Linked DNA regions of Microbispora sp. ZYX-F-249. The protein of the gene in region 1 interacts with the protein of each later gene in a pairwise test. Links are inferred from orthologs where the notes say so. Each region holds a gene or a part of one and is shown on either strand. Other genes may lie near its edges. The genes, in order: AAH991_RS11355 and AAH991_RS04985.

Evidence for each region.
Region 2: the proteins of AAH991_RS11355 (region 1) and AAH991_RS04985 interact in binary tests that used the Escherichia coli proteins (3 or more experiments, as listed by UniProt). The link is inferred for Microbispora sp. ZYX-F-249 from one-to-one orthologs.

The regions. Positions count from the first base shown.
Region 1 is NZ_JBDJAW010000007.1:77,330-87,241, reverse strand. The notes cover bases 2,779-5,766. They hold AAH991_RS11355 (sulfurtransferase TusA family protein), read right to left. Parts: upstream 4,390-5,766; coding sequence 4,168-4,389; downstream 2,779-4,167. Other genes in these bases: AAH991_RS11350 (cysteine desulfurase family protein), read right to left, coding at 4,497-5,630; AAH991_RS11360 (carbohydrate kinase family protein), read left to right, coding at 3,156-4,142; erpA (iron-sulfur cluster insertion protein ErpA), read left to right, coding at 2,779-2,989. In the rest of the region: PspA-associated protein PspAB, read left to right, coding at 1-363; AAH991_RS11375 (maleylpyruvate isomerase family mycothiol-dependent enzyme), read left to right, coding at 381-1,133; quinolinate synthase NadA, read right to left, coding at 1,287-2,441; more of erpA, read left to right, coding at 2,636-2,778; ctaC (aa3-type cytochrome oxidase subunit II), read left to right, coding at 5,818-6,648; ctaD (aa3-type cytochrome oxidase subunit I), read left to right, coding at 6,645-8,309; AAH991_RS11335 (cytochrome c oxidase subunit 4), read left to right, coding at 8,306-8,701; AAH991_RS11330 (L,D-transpeptidase), read left to right, coding at 8,843-9,912. UniProt on the Escherichia coli protein: Sulfur carrier protein involved in sulfur trafficking in the cell. Part of a sulfur-relay system required for 2-thiolation during synthesis of 2-thiouridine of the modified wobble base 5-methylaminomethyl-2-thiouridine (mnm(5)s(2)U) in tRNA.
Region 2 is NZ_JBDJAW010000003.1:109,324-119,189, forward strand. The notes cover bases 2,984-5,925. They hold AAH991_RS04985 (cysteine desulfurase family protein), read left to right. Parts: upstream 2,984-3,848; coding sequence 3,849-5,003; downstream 5,004-5,925. Other genes in these bases: AAH991_RS04975 (MFS transporter), read right to left, coding at 2,984-3,115; AAH991_RS04980 (TetR/AcrR family transcriptional regulator), read right to left, coding at 3,254-3,745; AAH991_RS04990 (hemerythrin domain-containing protein), read right to left, coding at 5,012-5,566; AAH991_RS04995 (Rieske (2Fe-2S) protein), read right to left, coding at 5,581-5,925. In the rest of the region: AAH991_RS04965 (electron transfer flavoprotein subunit beta/FixA family protein), read left to right, coding at 1-755; AAH991_RS04970 (electron transfer flavoprotein subunit alpha/FixB family protein), read left to right, coding at 767-1,720; more of AAH991_RS04975, read right to left, coding at 1,904-2,983; more of AAH991_RS04995, read right to left, coding at 5,926-6,501; AAH991_RS05000 (DUF695 domain-containing protein), read right to left, coding at 6,620-7,663; tRNA 2-thiouridine(34) synthase MnmA, read left to right, coding at 7,740-8,825; AAH991_RS05010 (MBL fold metallo-hydrolase), read right to left, coding at 8,828-9,460; AAH991_RS05015 (methionine synthase), read left to right, coding at 9,480-9,866. UniProt on the Escherichia coli protein: Master enzyme that delivers sulfur to a number of partners involved in Fe-S cluster assembly, tRNA modification or cofactor biosynthesis. Catalyzes the removal of elemental sulfur from cysteine to produce alanine.

The DNA.
Region 1 (9,912 bases):
CAGGCCCTGATGGGCAGGGTGGAGGTCTCGCGGGACTCCTACGGCTACACCTGGCTGCAGGTGCGCAACCCCGACGTGGCCGGGCTCGTGACCGACCTGCACGCCGCCAACTCGTCCCTGGAATCGGCCGGGTTCGGCCCCTCGCTGCTGTGCTCGCTCGTCGCGTTCGCCGATTCCTCAGGACGGCGGCTCGCGATCGTCTACCTCTACAAGCGCGGCACGTTCTACCCCTTCGCCCCCGCGGGCGAACCACGCCGCGACAACGCGCTGGAACTGCAGGTGCGCGGTGTCCTGGAGCGCGAGCTGAAGATCGAACCCGAGCTGGCGAGCTGGTTCCCCGTCTGGGGCGCCCCCGGCCTCTGACCCTCACGGGAGCCCGCATGACCGAGTGGACCCACCTGCGCTACACCGAGGCGGCGGCCGCGGAGATCGGCCGCATGGCCGGGACCGTACGCGGCCGGGACGGCACCATCCCCGTCCCGACCTGTCCCGGCTGGGATCTGGGCGCCCTGGTCGCGCACACGGGGGCCGTCCACCGATGGGCGGCCGCCATGGTGCGCGACGCCGCGCCGCGCCGGTACGACCGCGATGCCATGGACCACGGCTTCCCCGAGGACTTCGCCGAGGCCGCCGGCTGGCTGGAGGCGGGAGGCGCCGTGCTCACGGAGGCGTTGAAGAGCCGCGACCCGGACACCGAGGTGTGGGGCTGGGCGGGAGACGGGTCCCGGCGTGCCCGCTTCTGGTCCCGCCGCCAGCTCCACGAGACCGTCGTGCACCGGGCGGACGCCGAGATCGCCCTCGGGATCGCCCCGGTGGTGGACGAGGACGTCGCGCTCGACGGCATGGCCGAGTTCTTCGACCTGCTGCCGTACGCCCGGTGGCGCCCCCTGCTCGCCGAGCTCAGGGGGGACGGCGAGACGATCTCCTGGCGGGCGGAGACGGGCCCGGCCTGGCTCGTGCGGCTCACCCCGGACGGGTTCGCCGCCGAGCGGTCCGACGCCCCCGGCGACGTCACCGTACGCGTGCCGACGGCCGGGGACCTGATGCTGACGCTGTGGGGACGGCGCGAGCCCGGCGCGGTCCACGGCGACGACGAGCTGCTGCGGTTCTGGCGCGAGCGCGCGCGGATCTGAGGCCGAATCCCCAGCGAGACTTCGCAGCGGGGATCGAAGCAGCGGGGATCGAAGCAGCGGGGATTCGAAGCAGCGGGGATTCGAAGCGGGGAGCGAAGACGCGGGCGCCCCCGGAGCCGTGCTCCGGGGGCGCCCGCGTCGCAGGGCCGCTGCTTACGGCAGGGCGAGCATGCGGTCGAGGGCGACCTTGGCCCAGTGGGTGGTGTCCGCGTCGACCGTGATCCGGTTGACGACCTCGCCGTCGGCCAGCGACTCCAGCGCCCAGACCAGGTGCGGCAGGTCGATCCGGTTCATCGTGGAGCAGTAGCAGACGGTCTTGTCGAGGAACGTGATCGTCTTGTCCGGGAACCGGCCGGCCAGGCGGCGCACCAGGTTCAGCTCGGTGCCGACGGCCCAGGAGGACCCTGCCGGGGCCTCCTCCAGCTTCCGGATGATGTACTCGGTCGACCCGACGAAGTCCGCCTTGGTCACGACCTCGTGGCGGCACTCGGGGTGGACGAGCACGTTCACCCCGGGGATGCGGGCGCGCACCTCGTCGACGCACGCGGCGGAGAAGCGCCCGTGGACCGAGCAGTGGCCCTTCCACAGGATCATCTTCGCGTTCTCCAGCTGCTCCCGGGTGAGGCCGCCGTTCGGGCGGTGCGGGTTGTAGACCACGCAGTCGTCCAGGGACAGCCCCATCTCCAGCACCGCGGTGTTGCGGCCCAGGTGCTGGTCGGGCAGGAACAGCACCTTCTCGCCCTGCTCGAAGGCCCAGGTCAGGGCGCGCCGGGCGTTGGAGGAGGTGCACACGGCGCCGCCGTGGCGCCCGCAGAACGCCTTGATGTCCGCGCTGGAGTTCATGTAGGTGATCGGCACCACCCGGTCGGCGATGCCGGCGTCCTCCAGGGCGTCCCAGCAGTCCTCGACCTGGGTGAAGGTCGCCATGTCGGCCATCGAGCAGCCGGCGGCCAGATCGGGGAGCACGACCTTCTGCGCGTCGCTGGTCAGGATGTCGGCCGACTCGGCCATGAAGTGGACGCCGCAGAACACGATGTACTCCGCCTCGGGCCGGGCGGCGGCCTCGCGGGCCAGCTTGAACGAGTCACCGGTCACGTCGGCGAACTGGATGACCTCGTCACGCTGGTAGTGGTGACCGAGCACGAACAGCCGGTCGCCCAGCCGCTCCTTGGCCACGCGTGCGCGCTCCACGAGCGTCGGGTCGGACGCGGGAGGCAGCTCGCCCGGGCAGTCGACGCCGCGTTCGCTGTGCGGGTCGGTGCCCTGGCCGAGGATGAAGAGCGGAAGGCCGGTCTCGGTGATCGTCACGACCACACCCCCTCGGGGACTTATCGTCTAACTGACGACTAATCATTACATATCGCATCGGCTGCTTCGTCGCGAGGTCGCCGGTGGGGCACTGGAATGTGTACGGCTTCACGGGTGTTGGTAGCGTCTAGGTAGGACGTCAGAACCAATCGACCGCCCCGATGGGCGGTTGGCGCAGACGCGGGAGTCAGCACATGACGGTTGAGAGCAGCGAGACCACTCAGCAGGGCCTGATCCTGACTGACGCGGCCGCCGCCAAGGTCAAGAGCCTGCTCGAGCAGCAGGGCGAGGAAGGGCTGCAGCTTCGGGTGGCCGTCCAGCCGGGTGGCTGTTCCGGCCTGCGTTACCAGCTCTTCTTCGACGACCGGTCGATGGACGGCGACGTGGTCTCCACCTTCGGCGGCGTGAACGTCGTCACCGACCGGATGAGCGCGCCGTACCTCATCGGGGCCACGGTCGACTTCGTGGACACCATCGAGAAGCAGGGCTTCACGATCGACAACCCCAACGCGACGGGGTCGTGCGCCTGCGGCGACTCGTTCAACTGACGGCGAGCGCGCGCCCGGCCGCGGGCGGCGGATGATGCGTCGGGCGCCCCGCACGGATTCCTCCGTGCGGGGCGTCGTCATGTCCCGAGACGGTACGCTCAGTAGGTTCGGCGGGATTCATCCCGGCCCCCGTCTCCCTGATGCTGACAACGAGGAGAATGACCCCGTGCGCATCGCCGTCACCGGCTCCATCGCCACCGACCACCTGATGACGTTCCCCGGCCGCTTCGGCGACCAGCTCATCGCCGAGCAGCTCGACCGGGTGTCGTTGTCGTTCCTCGTCGACGATCTGCAGGTCCGCCGTGGCGGATGCGCGGCCAACATCGCCTTCGGCATGGGCTGCCTCGGGCTCACCCCGATCCTGGTCGGCGCCGTGGGCACCGACTTCGCCGACTACCGCTCCTGGCTCGAGCGCCACGGTGTCGACTGCGCGTCGGTCCACGTGTCCGAGCTGCACCACACCGCGCGATTCCTGTGCACCACCGACGAGGACCACAACCAGATCGCCTCGTTCTACACCGGCGCGATGGCGGAGGCGAGGGAGATCGAGCTGGGCCCGATCGCCGAGCGTCTCGGCGGGCTCGACCTGGTTCTCATCAGCCCCAACGACCCGGCGGCTATGGTGCGGCACACCGACGAGGCGCGCCAGCGGGGCATCCCGTTCGCCGCCGACCCGTCGCAGCAGCTCGCCCGCATGCCCGGCGAGGAGATCCGCCAGCTCGTCGAGGGCGCGGCGTACCTGTTCAGCAACGACTACGAGCTGGGCCTGATCGCGCAGAAGACCGGCTGGTCGGACGAGGAGATCCTGGACCGGGTCGGCGTACGGGTGACGACGCTCGGCCCCAAGGGCGCCAGGATCGACCGCAAGGGCGAGCCGTCGCTGCACATCCCGCCGGCGCCCGAGCTGGGCAAGGCCGACCCGACCGGCGTGGGGGACGCCTTCCGCGCCGGGTTCCTCTCCGGGCTCGCCTGGGGCCTGTCCCTGGAGCGCTGCGGACAGCTCGGCAACCTCACCGCCACGCACGTGCTGGAGCGGGTCGGCTGCCAGGAGTACGAGCTGGGCCGGCGGGTCTTCATGGAGCGGTTCGCCGCCGCCTACGGGTCGGACGCGGCCGCCGAGGTGGCCGGGCACGCCCGATTCCACCACGCCTGAGACCGCTGAACCGGCAGGCGCGGCTTCAGTAGTTGCGGCGCACGTGGATGGACCAGCCGCCCTGGGGCAGCTCGTAGCTCCCCACGTGCTCGTGTGACTTCAACCGGCACCAGGCCGGGACGTCGGTGAACGCGGCGGGGTCGTCGGCCAGTACGGCGACCACGCCGCCCGTCGCCACCTGGTTGATCCGTTCGGCCAGCATGATGATCGGGATCGGGCACTTGCGGCCCAGCGCGTCGATCGTCAGCGCGGGCGGCTCCGCCGGCCGGGCCGGCGCGGCGGGCTCGGCCCGCTCCGCCGCCCGGTCCGCGTCGGGAGACCGCCGGGCGCCGCCGCCCGTCCGTCTGCGCCACATCAGTGCACCCCCAAGCTCGACCGGATCCGCCGCACGATGTCCGGGAGCACCGCGAGGAAGCGATCGATGTCGTCCTCGGACACGCCACGGGGCAGCGATACCCGCACATTCCCATGCGTAAGCACGCCCATGGCCTCCAGGACGTGCGATGGACGAAGCGTACTCGCCGTGCAGGAGCTTCCGGACGAGACGGCGAAACCGGCCTTGTCGAGCTCGGTCAGCAGCGCCTCGCCCTCGACGTACAGGCAGGAGAACGTCACGATGTGCGGCAGCCGCAGGACCGGGGCGCCGACGACCTCCACGTCGGGCACCAGGAGGGGCACCTGGGCGCGGATCCGGTCGACCAGGGCCGACAGCCGCCTGCCCTCGGCCTCCGCCTCCTCGGTCCGGGCACGCAGCGCCGCGGCGGCGGCCACGATCGCCGGCACGTTCTCGAACCCCGGCACGCGCCGCCGCTCCCGCTCGTCCTCCGGCAGCGGCGAGCGCCAGCGCACGCCCTTGCGCACCGCCAGCACGCCCACCCCCGCCGGGCCGCCCCACTTGTGCGCGCTCGCGGTGAGGACCGACCAGCCCTCGGGGAGGGGCATGCGGCCCGCCGACTGGGCGGCGTCGACCAGCAGCGGCACGCCCGCCTCCCGGCAGGCCCGCGCCGCCTCCTCCACCGGCTGGAGCGTCCCCACCTCGTGGTTGGCCGTCTGCAGGCACGCCAGGGCCGTGCCGGGCCGCGCGACGGCCTCGGCGAACGCGCCCGCGTCCACCCGGCCCGTACGGCTCACGCCCACGAGCTCCACCTCGCCGCCCGCGCGCTCGTGGAGCTCGCCCGCGTGCAGGACGCTGGAGTGCTCGACGGCGCCCGCCACCAGGCGCGTCCCGGCCCGGCGGCGGCCGGCCAGCGTGCCGAGCACCCCGAGGTGGACGGCCTGCGTCCCCGACGAGGTGAACGACACCTCGTCGGGCCGGGCGCCGATCAGTTCGGCTACCTCCGCCCTCGCGCGCTCCAGTAACATCTGGGCGCGGCGCGCCGTGCCGTACAGGCGGGCGGGATCGGCCCAACCGGCGTCGATCGCCGCCAGCAGGGCGTCACGGGCCGCGGGATGGAGAGGTTCGGTCGAAGCCGCGTCCAGGTAGGCCACAGTTGAGACATTAACGGGGGCTGGTCAGGGGGGCGGCGCCGGTCCGCGCTAATGTGTCCCCCAGCGTGAACTCAACCAAGTAAAGGGCAGACCGGCCGGAAGGTTGGTGCCGGTCTCACCTAAGGGTCAATTGGAAAAACCGCCCAGGAGAGGAACTCTTGGGCTTCATCTGTGGGGTAGGCGATCCGTGAGTCCGACCCGCCGTACGACACGGCGACCGTGGGCACGCCGCCGGTTGCCCGGAGCCGCCGCCGTGGCGCTGCTGGTGGCGTCCGGCACGGCGTGTAGCAACCAGGCGATCGATCAATGGTCCCGTGGGGGCATGCCGGAAGGTGTCACCAAGCAGGCCGGCATCATCCAGACGCTCTGGAACGGGAGCTGGATCGCGGCTCTCGCCACCGGCGTGGTCGTCTGGGGACTGATCCTGTGGGCGTGCATCTTCCACCGGAAGAAGAAGAACAGTCCCGACCAGTTGCCTCCGCAGGTGCGCTACAACCTGCCGATCGAGATCCTTTACACGGTGGTCCCGGTCATCATGGTCGCGGTCTTCTTCTACTTCACGGCCCGTGACGAGACCGAGGTCACGCGGATCACCAAGGCCGCCCCGGTCAAGGTGGCCGTCGAGGGCTACCAGTGGAGCTGGCGCTTCACCACCGAGTACCAGGGCCAGAAGGCCGTGGTCGCGGGTGTGCCGGTGGACCTCAGCAAGCAGAGCGAGCAGACCCCGCAGGGTCCGCAGCTCGTGCTGCCGGTCAACACCCAGGTGCAGTTCGACCTGCACTCGCCCGACGTCATCCACTCGTTCTGGGTGCCGGCGTTCCTGTTCAAGCAGGACGTCTTCCCGGGCAACGTGCACAACCACTTCCAGATCACGACGCTCGACAAGACGGGCGTCTTCGTCGGCCGTTGCGCCGAGCTCTGCGGCAGCGACCACAGCAAGATGCTGTTCTCCGTGAAGCTCGTCCCGCAGGCCGAGTTCGACCAGTACATCAAGAGCCAGGCGGGGAGTGCGCAGTGACCGCCATCCAGGAACCGGTCGGCGTCGCCGCGCGGCCGTACACCAAGGGCACGGTCATCGCCAAGTGGCTGTCCTCGACCGACCACAAGGTGATCGGGCACCTCTACCTGATCACGTCGTTCGTCTTCTTCCTCATCGGCGGCCTCATGGCGCTGGTGATGCGGGCCGAGCTCGCGCAGCCGGGGCTGCAGGTCGTCAGCAACGAGCAGTTCAACCAGCTGTTCACGATGCACGGCACGATCATGCTGCTCATGTTCGCGACGCCGCTGTTCGCCGGCTTCGCCAACGAGCTGATGCCGCTGCAGATCGGCGCCCCCGACGTGGCGTTCCCCCGGCTGAACATGGTGAGCTACTGGCTCTACCTGTTCGGCAGCACGATCGCCGTCCTGGGCTTCTTCACCCCGGGTGGCTCCGCGTCGTTCGGCTGGACCGCGTACGCGCCGCTGTCGAACGCGGTGACGTCGCCCGGCCTCGGCAGCGACCTGTGGGTCATGGGTCTGGCGCTGTCCGGTCTCGGCACCATCCTCGGCGCGGTGAACTTCATCACCACGATTCTCACCATGCGCGCCCCCGGCATGACGATGTTCCGGATGCCGATCTTCACCTGGAACATCCTGCTGACGAGCATCCTGGTGCTGCTGGCCTTCCCGGTGCTGGCCGCCGCGCTGCTCGCCCTGGAGGCCGACCGCAAGCTGGGCGCGCACATCTTCGACTCGCCGACCGGCGGGCCGATGCTGTGGCAGCACCTGTTCTGGTTCTTCGGCCACCCCGAGGTCTACATCATCGCGCTGCCGTTCTTCGGCATCATCACCGAGGTCCTGCCGGTCTTCAGCCGTAAGCCGATCTTCGGCTACATCGGCCTGGTAGGCGCGACCATCGCCATCGCGGGTCTGTCCGTCACCGTGTGGGCCCACCACATGTTCGTGACCGGCCAGGTGCTGTTGCCGTTCTTCTCGTTCATGACGTTCCTCATCGCGGTGCCGACCGGTGTGAAGTTCTTCAACTGGATCGGCACGATGTGGCGAGGGCACCTGTCGTTCGAGTCGCCGATGCTGTTCGCGGTCGGCTTCCTGGTGACCTTCCTGTTCGGCGGCCTGACCGGCGTCATCCTGGCGTCGCCGCCGCTGGACTTCCACGTCAGCGACACCTACTTCGTCGTCGCCCACTTCCACTACGTGGTCTTCGGCACCGTGGTGTTCGCGATGTTCGCGGGCTTCTACTTCTGGTGGCCGAAGTTCACCGGCAAGATGCTCAACGACAAGATCGGCAAGCTCCACTTCTGGTTGCTGTTCTTCGGCTTCCACCTGACCTTCCTGGTGCAGCACTGGCTGGGCGTCATCGGCTTCCCCCGGCGGTACGCCGACTACTCGGCGAGCGACGGCTTCACGGACCTGAACATGGTCTCCTCCGCCGGCGCGCTCCTGCTGGGCCTGTCCACCCTGCCGTTCTTCTACAACGTCTGGGTGACGTGGCGGAAGGCGCCCAAGGTCACCGTGGACGACCCGTGGGGCTTCGGCGGCTCGCTCGAGTGGGCGACCTCCTGCCCGCCGCCGCGGCACAACTTCCTGTCGCTGCCGCGGATCCGGTCCGAGCGCCCGGCGTTCGACCTCAAGTACCCGCACATCACCGCCAAGCCTGAGCTGGTGGAGGAGTCCCGATGAAGATCCAGGGATGGATGTTCCTGCTCTGCGGCGTCTTCTTCGCCGCCGCGGACGTGGTCTACTGGTTCTGGTCGAAGGAGCCGACCGGCACCACCGCCATGGCGATCTCCGTCGGCCTGGCCCTCATGATCGGCTACTACCTGCTGTTCACCGCGCGGCGCATCGGCGACCAGCCGGAGGACAACAAGGAAGCCGAGATCAGCGACGGCGCGGGCGAGATCGGCTTCTACAGCCCGCACAGCTGGTGGCCGCTGTTCGTCTGCCTGTCGGCCGCGCTGACGTTCTTCGGCTTCGCGGTCGGCTGGTGGCTGTTCTTCATCGGCCTGTTCTGCACGGTCATGGCCATGATCGGGTTCGTGTTCCAGTACTACCGGGGCAACTTCTCGCACTGATTCCGTGAACCCCGCTGTGCGGCCGGTCGGCGATCTCGCCGACCGGCCGTCCGCGTTCTTTGCCCGTACGCGGTGCCCAGACAGCCCGAACGGTACGCCACCGGGGAATAACCCCCGGAAAGCGACGCTAGGGGGACGGACGTGCGTGCTGGTGCGGGGGTGCTGGCCCTTCTCGTGGTGATTGCGGGGTGTTCCACGTCGGGTGGGCAGGACGAGGATCGAGACGCCAGGACGGCGATCAGCATCAGCCCGCTCGACGGCGCCGCCGACCTGCCGCCCGAGCTGCCGATCCTGATCGGCGCGGCGGGCGGCAAGCTCACCCATGTGGCCGTACAGGCCGCTGGGCGGCCCGTAGCGGGCGTGTTCAGCCCCGACCGCACCCAGTGGCGCAGCGAGCGTCCCATGGCCCCCGGCACGGCCTACAGCGTCGAGGCGACGGCCGCGGGCCCGGGCGGGTCGGCGACCAGGAGCGTCCGCTTCGCCACGAAACAGGCCGCCAAGACCTTCGGCATCTCCACCCTGCTGCCCAACAAGCAGGACACCGGCCTCACGGTCGGCGTCGGCATGCCGATCATCATCACCTTCGACAAGCCGATCAGCGACCGTGTGTCCGTCGAGCGCAATCTGATCGTGCGGGCGTCCAAGCCCATCGAAGGCGCCTGGCACTGGCTCGACGACAAGAACGTGGTCTTCCGCCCGGAGAGGTACTGGCCGACGTACACCAAAGTCCGCGTCACCGCTCGGCTGGCCGGCATCAGGGGCGGCGAGGGCATGTACGGCAAGCAGGACTACGTCCGGGACTTCGAGATCGGCCGTTCGCAGATCAGCGTGGCCAACACTCAGACCCACCACATGAAGATCGAGCGCGACGGCAAGCAGATCAAGAACATGCCGATCAGCGCGGGCATGGGCGACGTCCTCCGCCACCACACCACCAGCGGCATCCATGTGGCGATGTCCAGGGAGGACGTCACGGTCATGACGTCCCCGGACGCGGGACCCGGACAGGCCGGCTACTACCAGACGACCGTGTACAACAGCGTCCGCATCTCCAACACGGGCGAATACGTCCATGGTGCGCCGTGGTCCGTCGGCGACCAGGGCAACTCCAACGTCAGCCACGGCTGCGTGAACGTCAGCCCCGAGAACGCCAAGTGGTTCAAGAACAACACCCTGATCGGCGACCCGATCATCGTGACCGGCACGCCGCG
Region 2 (9,866 bases), on another replicon or contig:
AGGTCCCCGACACGGCGACCGAGCGCAAGCTGAGGTCCGATGACAAGACGCTCGACCGCGACGCCGCCGACGGCGTCGTGAACGAGCTCGACGAGTACGCGGTCGAGGAGGCGCTGCGGCTCAAGGAGGCCCATGGAGGCGAGGTCACCGTCCTCAGCATGGGCCCCGCCAAGGCCACCGAGACCATCCGCAAGGCCCTGGCGATGGGCGCCGACAAGGCGGTGCACCTGCACGACGACGCGCTGCACGGCTCGGACGCCCTCGGCACCTCCTACGCCATCTCCCAGGCCCTGAAGAAGATCGGCTACGACCTGGTCATCCTGGGTTCCGAGTCGACCGACGCCCGCACCGGCATGCTCGCCGCGATGCTGGCCGAGCGGCTCGGCGCCCCGCAGCTCACGCTCGCCGGCAAGGTCGAGGTCGAGGGCACCTCGATCCGGGTCGAGCGGATCACCGACTACGGCTACGACAAGGTCGAGGCGTCGCTGCCCGCCGTCGTGTCCGTGGTCGAGAAGATCAACGAGCCGCGCTACCCGTCGTTCAAGGGCATCATGGCGGCCAAGAAGAAGCCCGTCGAGACGCTCGGCGTCGCCGACGCGGAGATCGCGGCCGACCAGGTCGGCCTGGCGAACTCCTGGAGCGAGGTCGTCGAGTTCGCCGCCGCCCCGCCGCGTGCCGCGGGCACCGTGATCAAGGACGAGGGCGACGGCGGGGCCAAGGCCGCCGAGTTCCTCGCGTCGAAGAAGTTCATCTGAGGGGCCCCGTGATGAGTGAGATTCTGGTTCTCGTCGAGCACGTCGACGGTGACGTCAAGAAGGTCACCCTCGAACTGCTGACCCTGGCCCGGACGCTGGGCACGCCGGCCGCCGTATGGGCCGGCCCCGGCTACTCCGACGCCGCGAAGGCCAGGCTGGCCGAGTACGGCGCGGAGAAGATCTACGTGGCGGCGGCCGACGAGATCGGCGACTACGTGGCGGCGCCCAAGGCCGAGGTGCTGGCGCACCTGGTGGCACAGCGCTCCCCGGCCGCGGTCTTCGTCGCCGCGACCGGCGAGGGCAAGGAGATCGCCGGCCGCCTCGCGATCAAGACGGACTCCGGTGTGATCTCGGACGCGGTGGGCGTCGGCGAGGGCTTCGTCGCCGAGCAGTCCATCTTCGGCGGCGGCGTGAACGTCCGCAGCCGCGTGACCAAGGGCACGCCGATCATCACGGTCCGCCCGAACAGCACCGCCCCCGTCGCCGCCGCCGCGGCCGGCGCCGAGGAGAAGGTGGAGGTCGCGCTGTCGGACGCCGCCCGCGCGGCCAGGATCGTCGAGCGGGTCGTCCAGGAGAAGGGCGCCCGTCCCGAGCTCACCGAGGCCGCGATCGTGGTCTCCGGCGGCCGGGGCGTGGGTTCGGGCGAGAACTTCGCGATCATCGAGAAGCTCGCCGACGCGCTCGGCGCGGCCGTGGGCGCCTCGCGGGCCGCGACCGACGCCGGTTGGTACCCCCACCAGTTCCAGGTCGGGCAGACGGGCAAGACCGTGTCTCCGCAGCTCTACATCGCGGCAGGCATCTCCGGCGCCATCCAGCACCGGGCCGGCATGCAGACCTCCAAGACCATCGTCGTGATCAACAAGGACGCCGAGGCGCCCCTGTTCGAGATCGCCGACTTCGGTGTCGTGGGCGACCTGTTCCAGGTCGTGCCGCAGCTCACCGAGGAGATCGACAAGCGCAAGTGACACGTCCGGCCCGTGCCATGGGTCCACACGGCACGGGCCGCAGGCTCGTCGTCGGCGCCCGCCGGATCACCCGGCGGGCGCCGACGCGTCTCGTTCGCTCCCGGCCGGTGAAAGAGCCGGGGAGCCAGGCCGCCGCCGACCCCGGCGGTCCCCGGCGGGCCAGGCCTGAGCACCGCCCACGCGTCAGGCGGCCGCGCGGAGGTGAACCTCCTCGTCTCCCGGCCGGACCGGCAGCGGGACGATCTCCGTACGGGACGCGGGCAGCAGCCGTGCGGCCACGGCGATGACGACGCCGAGGACGACGGCCACGCCCATCGCGGCCCGCAGCGACGCCGCGCTGGACAGGAAACCGATGACCACGGGACCGAGCAGCAGGCCCGCGTAGCCCATGGCGCTCGCCTGCGCGATCGCCGGGCCGGGCTCGGGCGTCGCGGTTCCCGCCAGCGACAGCGCCATCGGCGAGATGGTCGCCACCGACAGCCCGATGAAGAACAGCCCGGCCACGGCCGCCACGGTCACCGGCGCGGCGATGACCACGAGGAACGTGAACGCGGTGGCGGCGCCCGAGAACATGACCAGCCCGCGGGCGCCGTAGCGGCCGCGCAGCCGGTCGCCGGCCAGCCGGGCGAGCAGCATGCCCGCCTCGAACACCGGGTAGCCGAGCGCGGCGACCGCCTCGGAGGCGTGCAGCGTGCCGATCAGGTACAGGCCGTTCCAGTCGGCGACCACGCCCTCGACCATGAACGCGGCGAAGGTGATCGCACCGAGCAGGTAGACGACCCCGGGCAGCCTGCGCCGGGGGCGGGCGGACGATGCGGCGCCGGCCGTCCGCTGCGCGGCGTCGGGCAGGTGCATGCGGCTGAGGGCCAGCGCGGCGGGCACCGACACCAGGGCGACGACCAGGATGTGGGCGGTGAGGGACAGCCCCGAAGCGATGGCCGCCGTGCCGAGCAGGCCCGCCGAGATCGCGCCGACGCACCATCCCGCGTGCATGCCGCTCATGACCGGCCGGCCGTACGCGCGCTCGACGGCCGAGCCCTGGGCGTTCATGCCGACGTCGACCGCGCCGAAGGCCATGCCGAACAACGCGGCGGCCACGGCCAGCACGGGGAAGGACGGCGCGAACGCGACGAGGACCAGTGACGCCGCGCACAGAGGGGCGGCCGCGCGCAGGACGCCGCGGCTGCCGAACCTGGCCAGGACGACGCGCATGAGCTGCATGGTGAGCAGCGCGCCGAGCCCCCAGCTGAGCAGGGTGAGCCCGACCGACGACTCCGGCAGGCGGAGCCGGTCGGCCAGCGCCGGGAGGCGCACGGTGAAGGTTCCACACATCAGGCCGGCCAGGACGAAGGTGAGGACTGCCCCGTGACGGGCCTTCCTCAAAGCGCGGGTCATCACAGCTTCCTTTCCAGGTGTGTCAAGTGGGTTTCCGAGCCCGGATTTACGGGCAGACACCAGCAGGTCGCCCTTTCACGGCAAGGCCGGAAGGAAGGGCGACCACCAAGTGGGTGCTCAGGGGTTACAAGAGGCGCGCTACAACAGGGCGAGCAGCCTGGCGCGGATGGCGGCGTAGTCGATGATCGCCGCACAGTGGGTGGCGACCTCCCAGACGCCCTCACAGGCCAGCCGTACGACCTGGGACGCCAGGGGGTCGGGCTCGTCGTCCAGGCCGTCCCGCATCCAGCGGGCCATCGCCCCGCGCAGCGGCGCGAGCAGTTCGGGATCGCCGGCCGCGCCCGTGACCACGGCCCATCGTCGCAGCCGGCCGGTCTCCACGGCCTCGAACGTCGCGGCGAGGTACGCCCGGGTGTAGGTGCTCTCCGACTGCGCCTCGATCAGCGCGTCGAAGTCGGCGATCAGGCGCTCGATCATCCCTTTGACGAGCGCTTCCTTGCTGGCGAAGTGGTAGAGGAGGCCGCCCTTGCTGACACCGGCGCGCTCGGCCACCGCCGCCAGGGTCAGGGCCTGGGCGCCCTGGTCCTGGAGCAGGCCCTCGGCCGCGTCCAGCAGTTCGTCCCTCCTCATGCCGTCTACTGTACCGTCTGGACGGTTCAGTCGCGACACGTTATCGGTGTCCTCCGTCACCCCGGATACGCTTGGTGGGCTGAATACGTGTCAGGGAGGGGTCATGGGAGCTGCGTATCTGGACCATGCCTCGACCACGCCGATGCTGCCCGAGGCGATCCAGGCGATGACGGCCCAGCTCGGGGAGGTCGGCAACCCCTCGTCCCTGCACGCGGCCGGCCGCCGCGCCCGGCGGGTCGTCGAGGAGTCGCGCGAGACCATCGCCTGCGCGCTCGGCGCCCGCCCGAGCGAGGTCGTGTTCACGGCCGGTGGCACCGAGGCCGACAACCTCGCCATCAAGGGCCTCTACTGGGCGAGGAAGCGGCCCAGGATCCTGATCAGCTCGGTCGAGCACCACGCCGCCCTCGATCCCGCCCACTGGCTCGGCGACCACCACGGCGCCCGCGTGGAGCTGCTGGAGGTCGACGAGCAGGGCCGGGTGCATCCGGAGACGCTGCGCGAGGCCATCGCCCGCGACCCGGACGACGTGGCGCTCGTGAGCGTCATGTGGGCCAACAACGAGGTGGGCACCGTGCAGCCGGTGCGCGTGCTGGCCGCCATCGCGCACGAGTACGGCATCCCCTTCCACACCGACGCCGTGCAGGCGGTGGGCCAGCTTCCGGTCTCGTTCGCCGAGTCCGGCGTGGACGCCATGACCGTCTCCGGCCACAAGGTCGGCGGTCCGGTGGGCGTGGGGGCGCTGCTGCTGGCCCGCGGCGTCGATCCGGTTCCGGTCCTGCACGGAGGCGGGCAGGAACGTGACATCCGCTCCGGCACTCTCGACGCGCCGGCCATCGCCGGGTTCGCGGCGGCGGTCGAGACGGCCGTCGCGCGGCAGCCCGCCACGGCCGAGCGGCTGTCGGCGCTCCGCGACGACCTGATCGAGCGCGTACGGCGGGCCGTGCCCGACGTGGTGCTGAACGGCGACCCGGTGAACCGGCTGCCGGGCAACGCCCACTTCTCGTTCCCCGGCTGTGAGGGGGACGCCCTGCTCATGCTCCTCGACGCCAAGGGCGTGGAGTGCTCCACCGGATCGGCCTGCTCCGCCGGGGTGGCCCAGCCGTCCCACGTGCTGCTGGCCATGGGCCAGGACGGCGTGCGGGCTCGTGGCTCGCTGCGCTTCTCCCTCGGGCACACGTCCGTGGAGGAGGACGTCGACCGGGTCGCGGACGTCATCGGGCACGTCGTCGAGCGCGCCCGGCGTGCCGGCCTGTCCTGACCCGCCCACTACGCCGCAGGCCTACCGGGCCGGGCCGTACGGCGCAGCAGCGCCCGCTGCAGGCGCAGGACCGCCCGGACACGCCGCGACGAGCGCAGCCGCCCCAGGCGGGCTTGGAGCCGGTCGCCCAGCTCGGCGAGCAGTTCCTCGTCGGCGAAGCGCTCGATCTCCGGGAACATCTGCCGCTCCTCGTCCAGATGGGCGTGCGACTCCAGCACGTCGTGCAGCACGTCCAGTTCCCGGTCGAACCGCCCGGTCCGCGGGTCGGCGCGCACCAGCGCCGCGAGCTGGTCGCTGAGCTGGCGGTGCTCGGACCAGGCCGCGGCGAGGGCCGGGGTGACGTCGCGCAGGGCGGGATAGAAGATTCCCTCCTCGATCCGTTCGTGCATCCACAGCTCGTCGAACAGTTCGCCGGTGAGCGCGCGCCGCCGTCCCGGCTGGGAACGCGGCGTCTCCCGCAGGTGCCGTATGAGCGCCCGCAACACCTCGTGGTGCTCCACGAGCACCCGCGTCGCCGTCTTCCGTCCCTGTCCGGCCGGCGCTCTCGGGGCTTCCGTGAGCACCTGCGACCTCCTCCTCACGGCTGCACCTCCTGCTGGTGGACCAGTGCGCTCCCGGGAGGCGCGGTGGCGACGGCAGGCGCCCTGCGCACCTCGATCCACCCGTCGCGCACGCGGGTCTGGAAGCACGGCGCGGGCGCGGTGGCGGGGCCGTTCAGGCTCTGCCCGCCGGAGAGGTCGAACCGGGAGCCGTGCCAGGGGCAGGTGAGGGAGCCGTCCCTGAGCCAGCCCTGGGACAGCGGGCCGCCCAGATGCGGGCAGGCGTTCTCCAGTGCGTGGATGCGGCCCTCCGCGCGGACCAGGACGACCTCCACGGCCCCGGCCCGCGCCCGGTGCGGGCTCCTGTCGGGCAGGTCGCGCTCGGCCATCACCCGGGTGAAGTGGCGGGGTTCGAGCCTCTCGTCCGTATGGTCGACCCCGATCCGATGGCGGTAGACCAGCGTGCCGCCCAGGAAGGCGCTCGTCATGATCACGGGGTAGCCGAGCAGGGCGGCGAGCAGCCCGCGCAGATGGTGTCCCCGGCCCCGCTGCCACCACGACACCCCGTACAGGCCGAGGGCGAGCGTGTTGAGCGTGCCGTGGACCAGACCGACGCGCCGCGCGTCGTCATGCGTGTGCTGCCAGTCGTGCAGGCCGGTCACCGCGGCGGCCAGCGCTCCGGCGATGCCGACTCCCACGGCCGTGCGCGCCGCCCGCTTCTGCCCGGTGAGGTCGAGGACCAGCGCCGTCGTCCAGCAGCCGATGGGGAGGTCGGTGAACACCGGATGGAGGGGGTGCCCCAGCCAGACGCCGTGCAGGACGCCGCGGGCGCGCCCCCCGGTGACCCCGAGGAGGTTCTCCGTGAACGCGAGGCCCTGTTCGAGCCGGTGACCCGGCCGGTCGAGGCGGCCGTCACCCTCGATCGCGTTCGGCAGCCGGTCCAGTGCGCGCTGAGCCATGTCCGAACCCCAATCCGGCCCGCGGCCTGCGGGAACGGGTGGAACGCGGGCGCACGCCCGCACGGTGCTCTTGCGACGTGCCCGCTCCGTATGCGGTGAAACGCGCCGAATATCCGGTTCAGGTCAGGAAGGGGGCCACCGCGCTCCAGGAGGGGTCCTCGGCCACGTCGACGCGGGCGGGCCCCTCCTTCCACTCGGCGGCGATCTCCTCGACCATGGGCGCGACGGCCGCCGCGGGATCGGCGTACACGTGCAGCACCCGGCTCCGGTCGGCGCTCATGTGGGCGGCCAGCACGGCCGAGCCGCCGGCCTCGGCCAGCCTGAGGGTCAGCCGGTCCTCGAACTCACGCAGCGCGTCCAGGGAGGCCCCCACGGGCAGTCCGTCGCCCTCGGCCTCCCGGTATGGCAGCGTGACCGCGATGTGCTGGTCGAACAGGGGGAAGTCCACGGGCCTGAGGGGGTACCGGGCGGTGGCGGTCAGCCGGCCGCCGGTCGCGGTGTGGCCTTCGAGGATCGCCCACCGCTCCTCCTTGAAACCCTCCGCCACGTCGGCGACGACGGCGGGCAGGTGGATCGCGGGAAGGGCGTCGATCGGCTCGAACTCCGCGGCCACGATCTCGCCGACCCACCGGGCCACCTCGTCCTCGCCCAGCAGCCAGTCGAGCGCGAGGAAGGTCGCCTCCATGCGGGTGTCGTCGTCGACGTCCGGGAAGATCGGGTGGAAGGCGGTGACGTCGACACGGGGGGTGCCGGGCGGCACGCGCAGCGCCACCACCAGCCGGTCGAGCCCGAACTCCCGCCCGCCGACGTCGACCGTCAGGTCCGCGGCCTGCGGATTCGCCTGCCGCGACGGATAGAACTCCCACATCGCGTCCGACGGCGGCGCGGCCAGGGCCCACCGGTGGGCGAGCGGCCGCAGCTCGGGGTCGTTCGACGCGCTGACCACCAGGGCGTGCACGGCCATGCGGCCGGGAGCGATCTCCCAGACGAGGGACGGATGGAGTGCGGTGACGGCGGGGCCGATCAGCTCGGCCAGGGCCTGCGGGTCCTCCGCCTCGACGTGCGCGTCGATCTGGGGACGGGCCTGGTCCCACCAGGTCCAGAACGCCGCGATGGCCTCGGCGGGGTCGGTGGACTCGCTCTTGCGCCCGAACAGTCGCATGACCCCGCATCCTCCCAGCCCGCCCGCCCCGATGCCAACGCGGGCGCGCTCCCGCGGGGGGTAACCTCGATGTGTTATGGGTCCCACAGGAAAGCTCCGCGTCCTCGCCGCCATGTCGGGCGGGGTCGACTCCGCGGTGGCCGCCGCCCGGATCGCCGAGGCGGGGCACGACGTGACCGGCGTCCATCTGGCGCTGTCGTCCAACCCGCAGTCCTACCGCACCGGCGCGCGCGGGTGCTGCACGCTGGAGGACGCCCGCGACGCCCGCCGGGCCGCCGACGTCATCGGCATCCCCTTCTACGTGTGGGACATGGCCGAACGGTTCCACCGCGACGTGGTCGAGGACTTCGTCAGCGAGTACGCCGCCGGGCGCACGCCCAACCCCTGCCTGCGGTGCAACGAGAAGATCAAGTTCGAGGCGGTGCTCGACAAGGCGCTCGCGCTCGGCTTCGACGCCGTCGCCACCGGCCATCACGCGCGGCTGGTTGACGGTGTGCTCCGGCGCAGCGTCGACGAGGCCAAGGACCAGTCGTACGTGCTGGGGGTGCTCACCCGCGAGCAGCTCGCGCACGCGATCTTCCCGCTCGGCGACTCGACCAAGGCGCAGGTGCGCGAGGAGGCCGCGCGGCGCGGGCTGACCGTCGCCGACAAGCCCGACAGCCACGACATCTGCTTCATCGCCGACGGCGACACCCGGGCGTTCCTCGCCGAGCGCCTCGGCGCGTCGGAGGGGCCGATCGTCGACGCGCTCACCGGCCGGGTGGTCGGCAGCCACCAGGGGGCGTACGGCTTCACGGTCGGGCAGCGCAAGGGCCTGCACATCGACCGGCCGGCCGCCGACGGCAGGCCGCGCTACGTGCTGTCGATCGAGCCGGTGTCCAACACGGTCACGGTCGGGCCGCGCTCCTCCCTGGAGGTGACCTCCATCGCGGCGGAGCGGCCGGTGTGGAACGGGCCGCTGCCGGAGCCGTACGAGCCGATCACCTGCACCGTGCAGCTGCGGGCGCACGGCGAGGTGTACGGCTGCCGCGCCCAGGTGTCCGGCGGTGAGCTGCACATCCAGCTCGACCGCCCGGCGACCGGCGTCGCGGCGGGCCAGGGCGCCGTCCTGTACGACGGTGACGTCGTCATCGGCTCCGCCACGATCGCCTCGGCCGTCTGAGCTCAGGAGATCTCGACGGACTCCCCGACCGGGACGCGGCGGAAGTCGGCCTTCTGCTTGTCCGCCTCCATGCCGAGCCAGTTGTCGATCAGCTTCGAGCCGATCTCGTTCACGAGCCCGTCGTGGGTGGAGTACGCCCGCGCGGGCCGGACGTAGCGCAGGTAGAGGATGGTGTCGGCCGCCCTCAGCCACGGCGCGTTGGTCGGCACGAGCAGCGTGGGGACCTCGGCGCCCGGCGGCGTGAGGGCGTCACCGGGATAGAACACCTCGTCGTCCACGAAGAAGCCGACGTTCTGCACCGGCAGGACGTCGGGGAGGTTGTGCGCGTGCCACTCGCCGACCGCGCGCACGTGGAACCCCGCCGTGTCGAAGGCGTCCCCCTGGGTGACGACCCGCACCTTCGCCGGGACCTGGCCGAGCTGGTCGGCGACGGCCTGGCAGGTGTACACCTCCAGGTCCGGGCTCGCGTCCTTGAACAGATTCACGTCCACGTGGTCGAAGTGCTCATGCGTGATCAGCACGGCGTCCGCGCCGTCGAGAAGCCCCTCGCCGCTGAACGCGCCGGGATCGATGACGAGGGTCCGCCCGTCCTTCTCCAGCCGCCAGCAGGCGTGACCGAGTTTGGTGAGTTTCATAATCCCTAAGCTAGTGACCGTGAGCGAGTATCCGTGGATCCAGGCCACGGCCACCGGTGTGGGGTCCTATCCGGGCGAGGACCATCTGGAGGCGGTCAGGACGGCCTTCGGCGAGCTTCCCATGCCTTACCTGCCCGAGCTGCCCGCCCGGGGCGTCGGCGCCGACATGATCGGCCGTACGGCGTCACTGCTGGTCGAGCTGCCCGTGGAGGTGCAGCCGTCCGGCTGGCGGCTCAGCGATCGGCCGGGACGGGATTTCAAGCGGGCCAGGGACCACCTCACCCGCGACCTCGACGGCCTGGAGGAGGTCTCCCAGGGCTACGAGGGGCCGTTCAAGATCCAGGCGTGCGGGCCGTGGACGCTGGCCGGGGCGATCGAGCTCCGGCACGGCGACAAGGTGCTCGCC